Regions from separate parts of the Priestia veravalensis genome, predicted to be linked through region 1. Evidence: riboswitches for the same ligand, from Rfam matches in the RefSeq annotation. Region 1 holds a riboswitch; each other region holds the start of a gene.
What was found. A riboswitch is a leader RNA that binds a small molecule or an ion and turns the genes downstream of it on or off. The one in region 1 is predicted to bind S-adenosylmethionine.
Positions count from the first base shown of each region.

Region 2: linked by a shared signal. The riboswitch ahead of AS180_RS12250 (methionine ABC transporter ATP-binding protein) and the one ahead of metK (methionine adenosyltransferase) in region 1 are both predicted to bind S-adenosylmethionine.
Region 3: linked by a shared signal. The riboswitch ahead of AS180_RS21725 (YezD family protein) and the one ahead of metK (methionine adenosyltransferase) in region 1 are both predicted to bind S-adenosylmethionine.
Region 4: linked by a shared signal. The riboswitch ahead of AS180_RS09440 (hypothetical protein) and the one ahead of metK (methionine adenosyltransferase) in region 1 are both predicted to bind S-adenosylmethionine.

Region 1 is NZ_KQ758716.1:563-3,742, forward strand. It holds gene pckA (phosphoenolpyruvate carboxykinase (ATP)) at 1-1,355, opposite strand, end outside; SAM riboswitch class I at 1,628-1,745, shown strand; gene metK (methionine adenosyltransferase) at 1,880-3,082, shown strand; gene AS180_RS19820 (glycosyltransferase family 4 protein) at 3,121-3,180, opposite strand, start outside.
Region 2 is NZ_KQ758655.1:13,430-16,609, reverse strand. It holds gene AS180_RS12255 (methionine ABC transporter permease) at 1-606, opposite strand, end outside; gene AS180_RS12250 (methionine ABC transporter ATP-binding protein) at 596-1,624, opposite strand; SAM riboswitch class I at 1,735-1,841, opposite strand; gene AS180_RS12245 (thioredoxin family protein) at 1,986-2,285, opposite strand; gene AS180_RS12240 (toprim domain-containing protein) at 2,299-2,649, opposite strand; gene AS180_RS12235 (YusG family protein) at 2,881-3,123, opposite strand.
Region 3 is NZ_KQ758660.1:28,835-32,014, reverse strand. It holds gene AS180_RS13505 (inorganic phosphate transporter) at 1-160, opposite strand, end outside; gene AS180_RS13500 (phosphoadenylyl-sulfate reductase) at 180-890, opposite strand; gene AS180_RS21725 (YezD family protein) at 986-1,129, opposite strand; SAM riboswitch class I at 1,234-1,340, opposite strand; gene cdaS (sporulation-specific diadenylate cyclase CdaS) at 1,563-2,186, shown strand; gene AS180_RS13490 (alanine/glycine:cation symporter family protein) at 2,397-3,180, shown strand, end outside.
Region 4 is NZ_KQ758644.1:23,098-26,277, reverse strand. It holds gene AS180_RS09450 (LapA family protein) at 56-379, opposite strand; gene AS180_RS09445 (M48 family metallopeptidase) at 566-1,309, opposite strand; SAM riboswitch class I at 1,576-1,677, shown strand; gene AS180_RS09440 (hypothetical protein) at 1,746-1,994, shown strand; gene AS180_RS09435 (hypothetical protein) at 2,585-2,857, shown strand; gene AS180_RS09430 (hypothetical protein) at 2,854-3,129, shown strand.

The DNA of each region.
Region 1 (3,180 bases):
AACGCTGCTTGAACCATTGCGCGTGTGTAAACTAGCTTCATTCGCTCTCCAACACCATACTCTCCACCAGTCCATCCCGTATTCACAAGATAAACATTTACGTTATGCTCATCAATTTTTTTACCTAGCATTTTAGCATAGGCTGTAGGTGGAAGAGGTAAGAATGGTTCACCAAAACAAGTAGAGAACGTCGCCTGTGGCGCAGTAATTCCGCGCTCTGTTCCCGCAAGTTTACTTGTATACCCACTTAAGAAATGATACATTGCTTGTTCTTTTGTTAGTTTGCTAATTGGAGGTAAAACTCCAAATGCGTCTGCTGTTAAGAAAACAATTGCCGTAGGATGTCCTGCAACGCTCGGTAAGATTGTGTTATCAATTGCTTGAATTGGATAAGCAGCACGAGTGTTTTCTGTTAAGCTATTATCATTATAGTCTGCAATTCTAGTATTCGAGTTAATCACAACATTTTCTAAAACTGTTCCAAATCGAATGGCATTAAAAATTTGAGGCTCTTTTTCTTTTGATAGTTGAATGCATTTTGCATAACAACCGCCTTCAATGTTAAATACGCCTGTACTAGACCAACCGTGCTCATCGTCACCAATTAGTCTTCTGGTAGCGTCAGCTGATAATGTTGTTTTTCCGGTGCCAGATAGTCCAAAGAATAGTGCAACATCACCTTCTTTGCCAACATTAGCTGAGCAGTGCATAGGAAGTATATTATTTTGAGGAAGTAGGAAATTCATTACTGAGAAAATAGATTTTTTCATTTCACCTGCATATTCCGTTCCACCAATTAAAACAACTCTTCGTTCAAATGAAATAATAATAAATGTCTCTGAATTTGTCCCATCAATGTCTGGAACAGCTTTAAAAGTAGGAGCAGATACAATTGAGAATGATTCAGCATCACTTTTTAGCTTCGTGTCTTCTGGACGAATAAATAGTTGGTGAGCAAACAAATTATGCCATGCGTATTCATTTACGACTTGGATTGGAAGCTGATATTTATCATCGGCGCCCGCATAGCCGTTAAACACAAATAGCTCATTTTGTTCTTTTAAATGTTCTAATACTTTTTTATAAAGCGCGTCAAATCGTTCAGATGAAAACGGTTGATTCACATCTCCCCATTCAACAGTATGAGATGTTAAGGAATCGCTTACAATGAATTTATCGTGTGGGGAACGACCCGTATATTTTCCTGTTTCAACTTGAATAGCACCTGTAGAAGTCAATACGCCTTCTTGTCGCTCTAAAATCTTTTCGACTAATTGAGAAACAGATAGTTGGTGATTCACTTTTTCAGATTCCAGGAGATTGGCTAATTCAATAGACATATTAACAGTACTCATGTGCACTACCTTCCTTTTTTTAAAATGATGTTTAAATGTACAATTAGTATAACACATTACTTTCAATAGTCTATACTATTCGAATGAAAATGTTAAAATGTTGCGAATTTTTTTGTTTTAGAGAGCATAAAACGTTTTTGTGAGATGATCTTACTAGTGAAAGGTTTCTGTAAATAATAGGGGAGGAAAATACAACCCTTAAGTGATTTTCATAGGAATGTTATTGACATAACAGAGCATTTTCCTGTATGATATGTCCTTGAACGGATACTCTCTTATCCCGAGCTGGTGGAGGGACAGGCCCTATGAAACCCAGCAACCATCACCCATTTCCATAGAGGTGATAAGGTGCTAACCTGATGCAAGGGAATAAACCTTGATCGATAAGAGTGAAAGGCTTATGCAGAACTTGATACCTTTCCTCGATACAAGGAAAGGTTTTTTATATTGAAAAAATGTAAATGAACCACAATAAGGGAATGAGTACCGTATCACAATGTATCATATTTAAAGGAGGAAAACCGATGTCAACACAACGTCGTCTGTTTACGTCAGAATCTGTTACAGAGGGGCATCCAGATAAAATTTGTGACCAAATTTCTGACTCAATTCTTGATGCTATTTTAGCTGAAGATCCAAATGCTCGTGTTGCTTGTGAAACAAGCGTAACAACTGGTTTAGTATTAGTAAGTGGTGAAATCACAACATCTACTTATGTAGATATTCAAAAAACAGTACGTGATACAATCAAAGAAATTGGTTATACGCGTGCAAAATATGGTTTTGATGCGGATACTTGTGGAGTAATCACAGCAATCGGTGAGCAATCTCCAGATATCGCTGCTGGTGTAGACCAAGCGTTAGAAGCTCGTGAAGGTTCAATGTCTGATGAAGAAATTGAAGCAATCGGAGCTGGTGACCAAGGTTTAATGTTTGGCTACGCTTGTAATGAAACAAAAGAATTAATGCCGTTACCAATTTCTTTAGCTCATAAGTTAGCGCGTCGCTTAACAGAAGTGCGTAAAGAAGAAATTTTACCTTACCTTCGTCCAGATGGTAAAACGCAAGTAACGGTTGAATATGATGAAAACAATCAACCAGTTCGTGTTGATACAATCGTTATCTCAACTCAGCATCATCCAGAAGTAACGTTAGAGCAAATTCAACGTAACTTAAAAGAATATGTAATCAATCCAGTTGTTCCACAAGAATTAATCGATGAGAACACGAAGTACTTCATTAACCCAACAGGACGTTTTGTAATTGGTGGTCCTCAAGGTGATGCAGGATTAACAGGTCGTAAAATTATCGTTGATACTTATGGTGGATATGCTCGTCACGGTGGTGGCGCATTCTCTGGTAAAGATGCAACAAAAGTTGACCGCTCAGCAGCATATGCAGCACGCTACGTTGCGAAAAATATTGTAGCTGCAGGATTAGCTGATCGTTGTGAAGTTCAGCTTGCATATGCCATTGGTGTAGCTCAGCCAGTTTCAATCTCTATTGATACATTTGGAACAGGTAAAGTAACTGAAGAAGTATTAGTTGAAGTAGTACGTAACAACTTTGATCTTCGTCCAGCTGGTATCATTAAAATGCTTGATTTAAGACGCCCAATTTATAAGCAAACAGCAGCATACGGTCACTTTGGTCGTACTGATGTTGAGCTTCCTTGGGAGTTCACTGATAAAGCAGAAGCTTTAAAAACTGAAGCTTTAGCTAAATAATGAAAAGTCGCTGTCTCAAAAGAGACAGCGACTTTTTTTTATTGAACAAATTCTAACCCATTGTTTGATTTAGTAGTGACTGCTTCATAGCGAAGCAG
Region 2 (3,180 bases), on a different contig from region 1:
TAAAATTAAAACTGTCGCAACAAGGGTTACATCACTATTATTTCGCTGGAAGCCTTCTAAATATGCTAAGTTTCCTAAACCACCAGCTCCAACCGCTCCAGCCATTGCTGTATAGCCAATGAGTGCGATTGCTGTAACCGTCAAACCAGAAATTAAAGCAGGCATTGATTCTGGAAGCAGCACTTTAAAGATAATTGTGCTTGTTTTCGCTCCCATCGATTTTGCTGCTTCAATCACACCTTTATCAATTTCGCGAAGGCCGATTTCAACCATACGCGCGTAAAATGGTGCGGCTCCAACAATAAGAGCTGGCAAAGCTGCTTCTGCTCCTAGCATTGTTCCCACAATTGCTTTTGTAAACGGAATGAGCAAAATTAGTAAGATGATAAATGGAATGGATCGAAAGATGTTTACAAAAGCTCCTATAATAATATTAACGAAGCGGTTTTCCCAAAGCTGACCTTTGCCTGTTAAAAATAGAAGTAAGCCTAGCACAATTCCTAATATAAACGTGGCAACAACTGAGATACTTGTCATATAAAGTGTTTCAATCGTTGCTGCACTAAATTTATCATACGTTACGTTTGGGAATAATTCAGTTAGCATCCGTCATCACCTCAATTTCTACCTGTTGTTCACGGATGTACTCAATTACTTTATTAACCTCTGCTTCTTCACCATCTAAATGAATAAATAAGGTTCCATAAGAGCCCGTTTGTGTATAAGAAACTTTCCCTTGTAAGATGTTAATCGTGACATCAAATGCTTTTAAAATGCTCGTAATGAGCGGTTGCTCCGCTTTTCCACCTACAAATGTGAGCTGAACAATTCGACCGCTTGGATAAAGTTCCTTCACCTGCTCCACTGTCTCAAACGTTTCTTCTGGCTCTGAAATTTGCTGTACAAATCGCTTTGTAATATTTTGCTGTGGTTTACGGAATACTTCAAGTACTTCTCCTTGTTCGACTACTTTTCCATTTTCCATCACAGCTACACGATGACAAATTTTACGGATTACGTGCATTTCATGCGTGATTAAGACAATCGTTAAACCTAGCTTTTCATTAATATCAACTAGCAAATCCAAGATCGAATCTGTTGTTTGTGGATCAAGTGCCGATGTTGCTTCGTCACATAATAAGACTTTTGGGTTATTAGCTAACGCTCTTGCAATTCCTACACGCTGTTTTTGCCCGCCGCTCAGCTGAGATGGGTAGGCATTTTCTCTACCTTCTAATCCAACTAGTTTAATGAGCTCGTTTACACGTTCTGCTCGTTTGTTTTTTGGAACACCGGCAATTTCAAGTGGAAACGCAATGTTTTCTTGCACGGTACGAGACCAAAGTAAATTAAAATGCTGAAAAATCATGCTAATTTCTTGGCGAGCTTGTCTAAGCTTAGCACCTTTAATTTTCCCAATTTGATTTCCTGCTACTTCTACTGTTCCAGAAGTAGGTGTTTCTAAACCATTTAATAAGCGAATAAGAGAGCTTTTCCCTGCTCCACTATATCCAATGATGCCGAAGATTTCACCTTTTGCCACTGATAAATTAACCTGATCAACGGCCGTGACTTTCCCACTTTTAGCATCATATATTTTCGTTACATCTTGTAACGTAATCATCTTCTTCACCTTCTTTGTTGACTTGCTCTGTCTGCTTAGTGTGTCCTTGCTTTTAGAAAATAAAAAAACCTTTCTACACGTGAGCAGAAAGGTTTTTGATAAAATCCTTTCTCTCATCTTTCAAAGCTTATGCTTTGCAGGAATTGGCACCATTTCAGTTAGTCTGACGGTTGCCGGGTTTCATAGGGCACAGTCCCTCCACCTCTCTTGATAAGAGTTAACGACAAATTATTGAAATTATTTTGTTTTCATCAAATATTCATTTATTTATGTTTGTGATTCTAGCATGTGTCAGAAAGGGTGTCAACAAAAAATGCGCATAGGATAATAATCCCATGCACACCCTTAAACAAATGTTTGTTTAACTAAGACGTTCCATTACATATTCAACAGAGTGAAAAGCATACAGCTTCTGCTTCACTTCGCCATTTCTATATTCAATTAGGCATGGAACACTTTCAATTTCGAGCAAAGACGCTTTAGCAGGCATATAGTTTAAATTACTCATTCCGATTGTTAAGTCTGGAATAATCGCTTCTACTACTGTTAACATTTTTTTAGCTAGTTGGCACGTTCCACAAAGGGGTGTATGGAAAAAAATAACCGTACGCTCGTCTTTATTTAGCTTTTCGTCTAGCTGTTCCTCTGTCCACTCTTCCATGTTACTCATCCTTCTATATTAAAAATTCTGCGTTAACATCTATATTAGCACTTAAAAGTACCGTAGCAATATGATTTCTTGGGGCCGCCGCTACCTCACGATACATTTTATCGATATAAAGGTGCTCCGCTTCCGGAAGTTCTTTTTTAAACTGTTTCCGTAATTTATTGCCGGAATCATCTGAGTCAACCAAGATATACACATCTTTATCATACGTGGAATCGATAATCTCATCTAGCTTTGACAAGCTGATGGTTCCATTTGTACAAATAATCTCAATCGGTTCATTAATAATACTTTCGATTCGCTTTTTGTCAGACTTACCTTCTACAATAATTACTTTTTCAATTTCTATTAAACGCATCGTCATCACCTATGATTATCAGTTGTATAGTAACGTTATTCCTTTATGCTATACAATATTCGTTAATGTAACACAGTTCCCCTGTTTTTTAAAAGATTTTGCTGTAAAAAGAACATATATGAATTGTTTTTTATTGAAAAAATAGACTATTTTCGATCATCTTAGACTGATGGCGCCAAACCTTATGTGGTTGGCGCCATCAGTCTTGCACTCAGAGGTTTCATGCTAAATTTAGCACCAACCCTCTTCTGAATCGCAGTCCGTATACTTTTGTGTAGCTCCAGCCTGGACGTCAGCATACTGATAAATCTTGTTATTTTCTTGCGTGTAACCTGACTCTAAATTATATTGATTACCCGTTGCACCATAATTCACATGGCCAATTGATTGTTTATCTACATACAATTGCATACCATTTTCATGAAATTTTGCTGTAATTCGATCCGTTATGTCAACTTTTTTATGTTCGAACATAAAAAGACACCCCTTTAGCTTGTTTACTAAATAGAGTGCCCTTTTTGTTATAGGTCC
Region 3 (3,180 bases), on a different contig from region 1:
CAGCACCTAGTAAAATACCTAGTGCACATATAACTAATGCCACTTTGCGATGCTTAATGGCACCTGAACCGTAAGAGACTCCCATAGCAGCAGCTGCACCACTTGCGCCAATATTCATCGCAAAAAAGAGGGCGATTGCAAAAGCAATGTAAACAAGCATAAATTTTCAGCTCTTTCATTTAAGATTCATGTAAGCCACATTCCACTTTCTTAGTACCTGCCCATCTTCCAGATCGTAAATCTTCCATGTTATAGGCAGGTAGCGTACAGGGCTCACATCCAATGCTTGGATACCCTTGATCGTGAAGTTTGTTATACGGCAAGTTATGCTTATATACATATCGCCAAATTTCTTTCCAAGACCAATGAATTAATGGGCAAACTTTAATCTTTTTGAATTTCTCGTCCTTATTAAAAAACTCTGTTTTACTTCTTGATTCAGATTGTTCTCTTCTTAACCCTGAAATCCAAGCATCATACGGAGCAAGTGATTCTTTTAAAGGAATAATCTTGCGAATTTGACAGCATAGGTTAGGCTCAGTTTTCCAAAGTTCATCTCCATGCTTTTCAGCTTGCTCTTTTAGCGATAGGTTAGGCTTTTTCATTTGGATACGTAAATCTGGAAACCTCTCTTTAATTGCTTCAATGACTTCGTACGTCTCTTTAAAATGAACACCTGTGTCTAAAAAAACAATGTGAGCATCTTTTTTCACTTTTGAAATTAAATCAATTAATACAATTCCTTCAATTCCAAAGCTAGATGCGTAAATAAGAGAATCACCATAATGGTTATATGCCCACTCTAATGCCTTTAAAGCTCCCTTTGTTTCATCTTGCTCATCAAAAGTCGGAAATTGATTTGGCCAATTTTCATACGTATATACACTCATGATTTTCACTCCAATACTTTGTTATCCAATCAAAAAAGACGGTTTTACCCCCATAATGAAGGATAAAACCGCCTCTAGTTTGTCTAGTCAGCTATTTATTTAATTCTTATTTTTTCATTTTTCTCGAGTTGAACTACTTTCCCATCTTGAACCACAAGCGTGATTGAGCCAAACTTCATGTCGCTTAACATTTTTTCTACGCTTGCAAAAACAGAATTTAAGTCAGAGTTTTGTGCCATCACAGTCCCTCCTTATTTGTTAACAATATATTCAACAGGCTTCTGTTTTTTCATGAAAAATAAAAAGTCTTCCACATCTGAAAGACTGATTAGGCAACAAATTCACCTTATCTTTCAAAATGAAAATCATTTTGTTGGAGTTAGCACCTTGCACAACATGCAGGTTGCTGGGTTTCAAAGGGCCAGTTCCCTCCACCACTCTGGATAAGTATTTTTTAAAAATTTTAGCATATTTAGAATATTTGTCAACAGCAAAAATAATTTATCCGATAAGAAAACTATACTTTAAATTAACAGAAATATCTATTATTTTTTCATTATATGAGCAATTTTTTTGGGCGTCACTCTTAATTCACACCGTTATAGTATAGATTTATGTCTTTCGTACACATTAAAACATAATAATTATTTTAGATTGGAGCTATGTTCAATGATGGAAAGTCACTCTTTTCAATTAGATGATGTAATTAAACAAAGTTTACACAATCATTTAAGTCAAATAGCAGCGGAAGCAACCAAAATTCAGCAACATCTAGAAAGCAGTGACCACTGTGTTTTATGTGATTTTGAAGACTTAAGAAAATTATTTCAAAGCGTACAGTCCACAGCTGCATCCTATTATTTAAGACATTACTTGTCTCCTTACACCCACGAATACGCAGCTCTTTCACTCGCGATACATAGTTTATCTGAGAAACATCATGGAGCTTTAATGGTTATTGAGAGAAATGACTCAGTGGAGCACTTAATTCAAAAAGGAATTCCTATTCACGCTCCAGTTACGTCTACGCTCGTTGAAACAGTTTTTTATCCTGGAAATCCATTACATGATGGTGCCATTGTGATTAGAAACAATCAAATTATTTCGGCTGCTAATGTTTTACCACTGTCCACAAAAGTACTGCAAAAGAAGCTTGGAACACGCCACCGTGCAGCTCTTGGTATGTCTGAACAGTGCGACGCACTTATTTTAGTTGTATCAGAAGAAAGCGGTCGAATATCTTTTGCTTTAGAAGGTAGCTTATATCCAATCCATTCCAGCAAAAACATCCTGTAAGCGACTACAACTGTCTGACATCATATCTTATAGTTATAAAAAAAGAGATTACACGATAAAAAAAACTTATTACAGGTTGCCTTTTATACATCTAACGCGCTATAATCACTAATGTCAGAAAACCTTACACATTTTAAAAAAGCATCATTAAAATGACTCTTTTTATGAACAGCTAAGGTTAATCGTTAATTAAGGGAGAGAACTTTTAGGATGGAAACCATATCGACTCTATTCAGCAGCTTTGTGGATGAAGCCAATAATTTTTTATGGACTTATATATTAATTGCGCTTCTTTTATTAGTTGGATTATATTTTACAATTCGTACAAAATTCGTTCAGTTTAGTCAGTTCAAAGAAATGGTTCGCTTGTTAGGTGAAGGCGCTAAAACAGACGGAAGCGATAAAAAAGGAATTACCTCCTTTCAAGCTTTTGCTATTAGTACAGCAGCTCGTGTAGGTACTGGGAACCTTGCTGGTGTTGCTTCTGCAATTGCTCTTGGGGGCCCTGGAGCAGTGTTTTGGATGTGGGTTGTTGCTTTAGTTGGATCAGCATCAGCTTTTATTGAAAGCACCCTTGCTCAAGTATATAAAGTAAAAGACAAAGACGGTTTTCGTGGTGGTCCTGCTTACTACATGGAAAAAGGTTTAAACAAACGCTGGATGGGTGTTTTATTTTCCATCTTAATTACAATCTCATTCGGATTAGTATTTAACTCTGTACAAGCTAATACTATTTCACTTGCTTTTGAAGAAGCTTTTGGCGTTAATCGCTTCATTGTTGGTGTTGTTGTTACAGCCATTGTAGGTGTTCTCATTTTTGGTGGTATTAAACGAGTAGCCAAAGCATCAGAGTTAATTGTAGTAGTAATGGCAGTTGTATATATTGGATTAGCATTAGTTGTTTTAGCTATTAATATTACAGAAATTCCACATATGATCGCATTAATTATAAAAAGCGCTTTTGGATTTGAAGAAGCATTTGCCGGTGCCATCG
Region 4 (3,180 bases), on a different contig from region 1:
AAAAACCCTGCCCTCCCGTAGTGTTGGGAAAGCAGGATTTTAGTATATCTCTATATTAAGCTGATGGTTCACCTTGTGTTGATAAAGGTTTTTCTAGATCAGCTTGTGGTTCTGAGTGAGTGGCTAGTTGCGTTTCTAGTTCGGCAATTCGTTTTGTTTGTTGCTTGTTTTTACTTTTAAGCTGAGTGATTTTAACAAAGCTTAGTGAAGCAGCGACGACACCACCGAATACAGCCGATGTTAAAATAATTAAAATAAGTGGCCAGTCTTGTGAGCCAAAGACATAGTTAAATTGAACTGGCTCATTGTTGATGACAGCTAAGATAGCAATAATAAGAGCGAAAATAAGACCTAAAATGAAAAAGCTTTGTCCTTTCATTAGGTGCACATCCTTTCTGAAGATAGATAAAGGAGCAAAATTAAATTTTATACTACCTTTACATATACTTAACCTATATTATTCAACTATAAACATTTTTTATTATAATTAAGTTTTAACAAAACACAATATGCAAAAACACCCGTCCTTTGTGTAGTTTAGGATGGGTGTTTTGCTGTTAGCTGATTAGAATGCTTGTAAGCTATTTTCTTCTAACCATTGTTTACGCTCTGCTGCATCTTCAAATAATGAGTCTGCATCTGTAAATTGTGAAGCAATCACATATTCAATTGTTGTTAATGGTGCTAGAAGTAGACGCCAGTTCAATACTAGCTCACCGTTTTCCATCGTTGCATATGTATCTTGCAGTTCCTTCCACGCTACAGAGTCAGGTGCATCTGCTGCTTGTTTTTTCACTGTTTTTAGTGCTTCGCTGAATTTTTCATTTGCTCGTCCTTGGTACCATTCTGTTAAAAGGTTTTGAATTCCCTCGTTTGTTTCTTGTTCAGACCAGGATGATGGCACTGTTGCGATAAATTTAGCACGGAACGTCATCTCAGGTTGCTCCACATTATCACGAATGATGTTTAAGCGGTACTGACGACCTAAATACGAAAATTTGTCATCGTTTTCAAAAGATGACGTCTTTGCTTTAGGTGCAGCTGGCGTTTTGTTCTCAGTTTTTGCTTTTTCGGCTTTTTTAGCAGCTGGTTTTTTTGCTTCGGTTGGTTGATTACCACCGTTAAGTTGTTTTAAAATCCAAGTCGCTTTACGAGAAATAACAGAGCGAACGTTGTGCTCGTTTAAGCCTCGTGGGATAATTACGGTTACCCCTTCATTGTCACAAATTTGGACCGTAATATCGGTTTTATTTGGAACGACTTTAATTTTGTAGTCAATTGTTTGATTGCCAATTTGATACGTATACATATAGTTTTTCGTGCTCCTTTCTACAAATCTTCATTTTATAAGCAAAGGTAGAGTTTGGTCAAATGAAAGAATAATCAGAAAATTATCCAAGGATTTAATTAAAGAATTACATTACGTTTTTTTTGTTAGTTTTTACGTAAAGAAAGGAAAATATTCTCGCTTTACTATGCATAGGTTAAAAAGAGTGACAAAACTGAAAAAAAGAAAAATTTAAAAAATACTCTTGCTAAATAGGAGATATTTGGTATAATGAAATCTAATTTAAAAAGTTATCACGAGTGGACGAGAGATCTGGCTCTATGACTCCACAGCAACCTACCAACGTAAGGTGCTCCTACCAGCAAAGCATTAGCTTTGGGTGATAAGACGGGTGAAAGCTCATTTTGCATCTAAAGCAAAATGAGCTTTTTTGATTTTATTAGAAGGAGAGATACGGATGACACAAACGATTATAAAGAATCATGAAGAAGTGTTAAACGATGTATTAAATCAATTGAAGGAGATTAATGATTTTACCTGTAGAAAGCTTGAGACGTTTTACGAAATTGTAGTAAAGAGCGGAAGGGATACGTATGCCATTGGAATTGACTGCAAAGTTATTGAGGGCTACACAGAAGAAGGTTTAAAAGAAGCTTGTATAGCAAAATTAAAGCGAGTTGGATGGCTGAAAGGTACATACGCTTAAGGTTGTATTCATATCAATTGCAGTCTTGTCTATAATCATGATAAGATGCTTATCTTCTCTCTTTTCTTTTTTCGTTGAAAAGAGATGATATTTGTCGAAATTTTTACACAAAATAACCGTTACAACTTGGTTGGAATTGTGGTAAGGTATAAAACAAGAATATTCTAACAATTTTAAAAGGAGGCTGAACATGGAGCTGTTAATTGAACATGGAAATGACGAAGGTAGCGAACAATTTATTGATCGCGTACTAGACTTCTTAGAGGACGACGAATAAAAGCCTAGAAGATTGCTTCTGGGCTTTTATTCGTCGTAAACGTAAATGTATTGTAAAAGAGAAAAAGAGCTTATATTGAGTCAGAAAAGCATTATAAGCTTAAGGGTTATTTTATTAAAGATTGCTAAACTTTCGCCATTTCCCCCTTCACGTAATGAAATCTTATGGTATTTACTTTTTAATTTGAGAATGTGCTATTTTCGTCAATTTTATTTCCAAAGCAATAAAATTGACGAAAATGGTAATTTTTATGTTATGGATATATAGGAAATTAATTGTAATGGATGTAGAATTAAAAAGGAGGGGGAATTATATGAACGAGCTTTTTATAGCGGTGTTAGCACTTTTCTTACTATGTTTATCAGCATGTAGCAATTCACGGGAACAATTAGTGAGGGAGTTTAGTAAATATAAAGAATTAGAAGGATTAGACGTTCTGTTACAAACAACTCCACAACCTGTTGCAAACTCTTTATTAGCTTTTTATGAAACAATCGATCATAAATTTGGAGTGGTAGAATTTGATGGAGATAATAACTTAAAATCGGAAAAGAGAATTGAAAATATTACAATAAGTACACGGTGAAATTCTTAGATGATAAAGAGGAAGCAGTATACATTGAGCAAGTTGAATTTTATAATGTGACGTTAGATGAGCTTTTGAAAAAACAGTCAAGCACTGAACAAGTAGCTGAAGATAAATCAGAGAGCGAACTATATGAAGAAGAGAAAGAAGCTGATGATTTAAAAGCTCCTTCTGATCGCGGTTTCGTTGTTGGCCTCATCTTAATAGTGAGGAGCGTCTTTTTAGATGTGGGTGTGCTTTCAATTCAACTATACTGTTGGTTATCGGTTTAGGTACTATGGTGTTTTATGATGAAATCGTCCAGGTATTTCAAGCGATAAGAA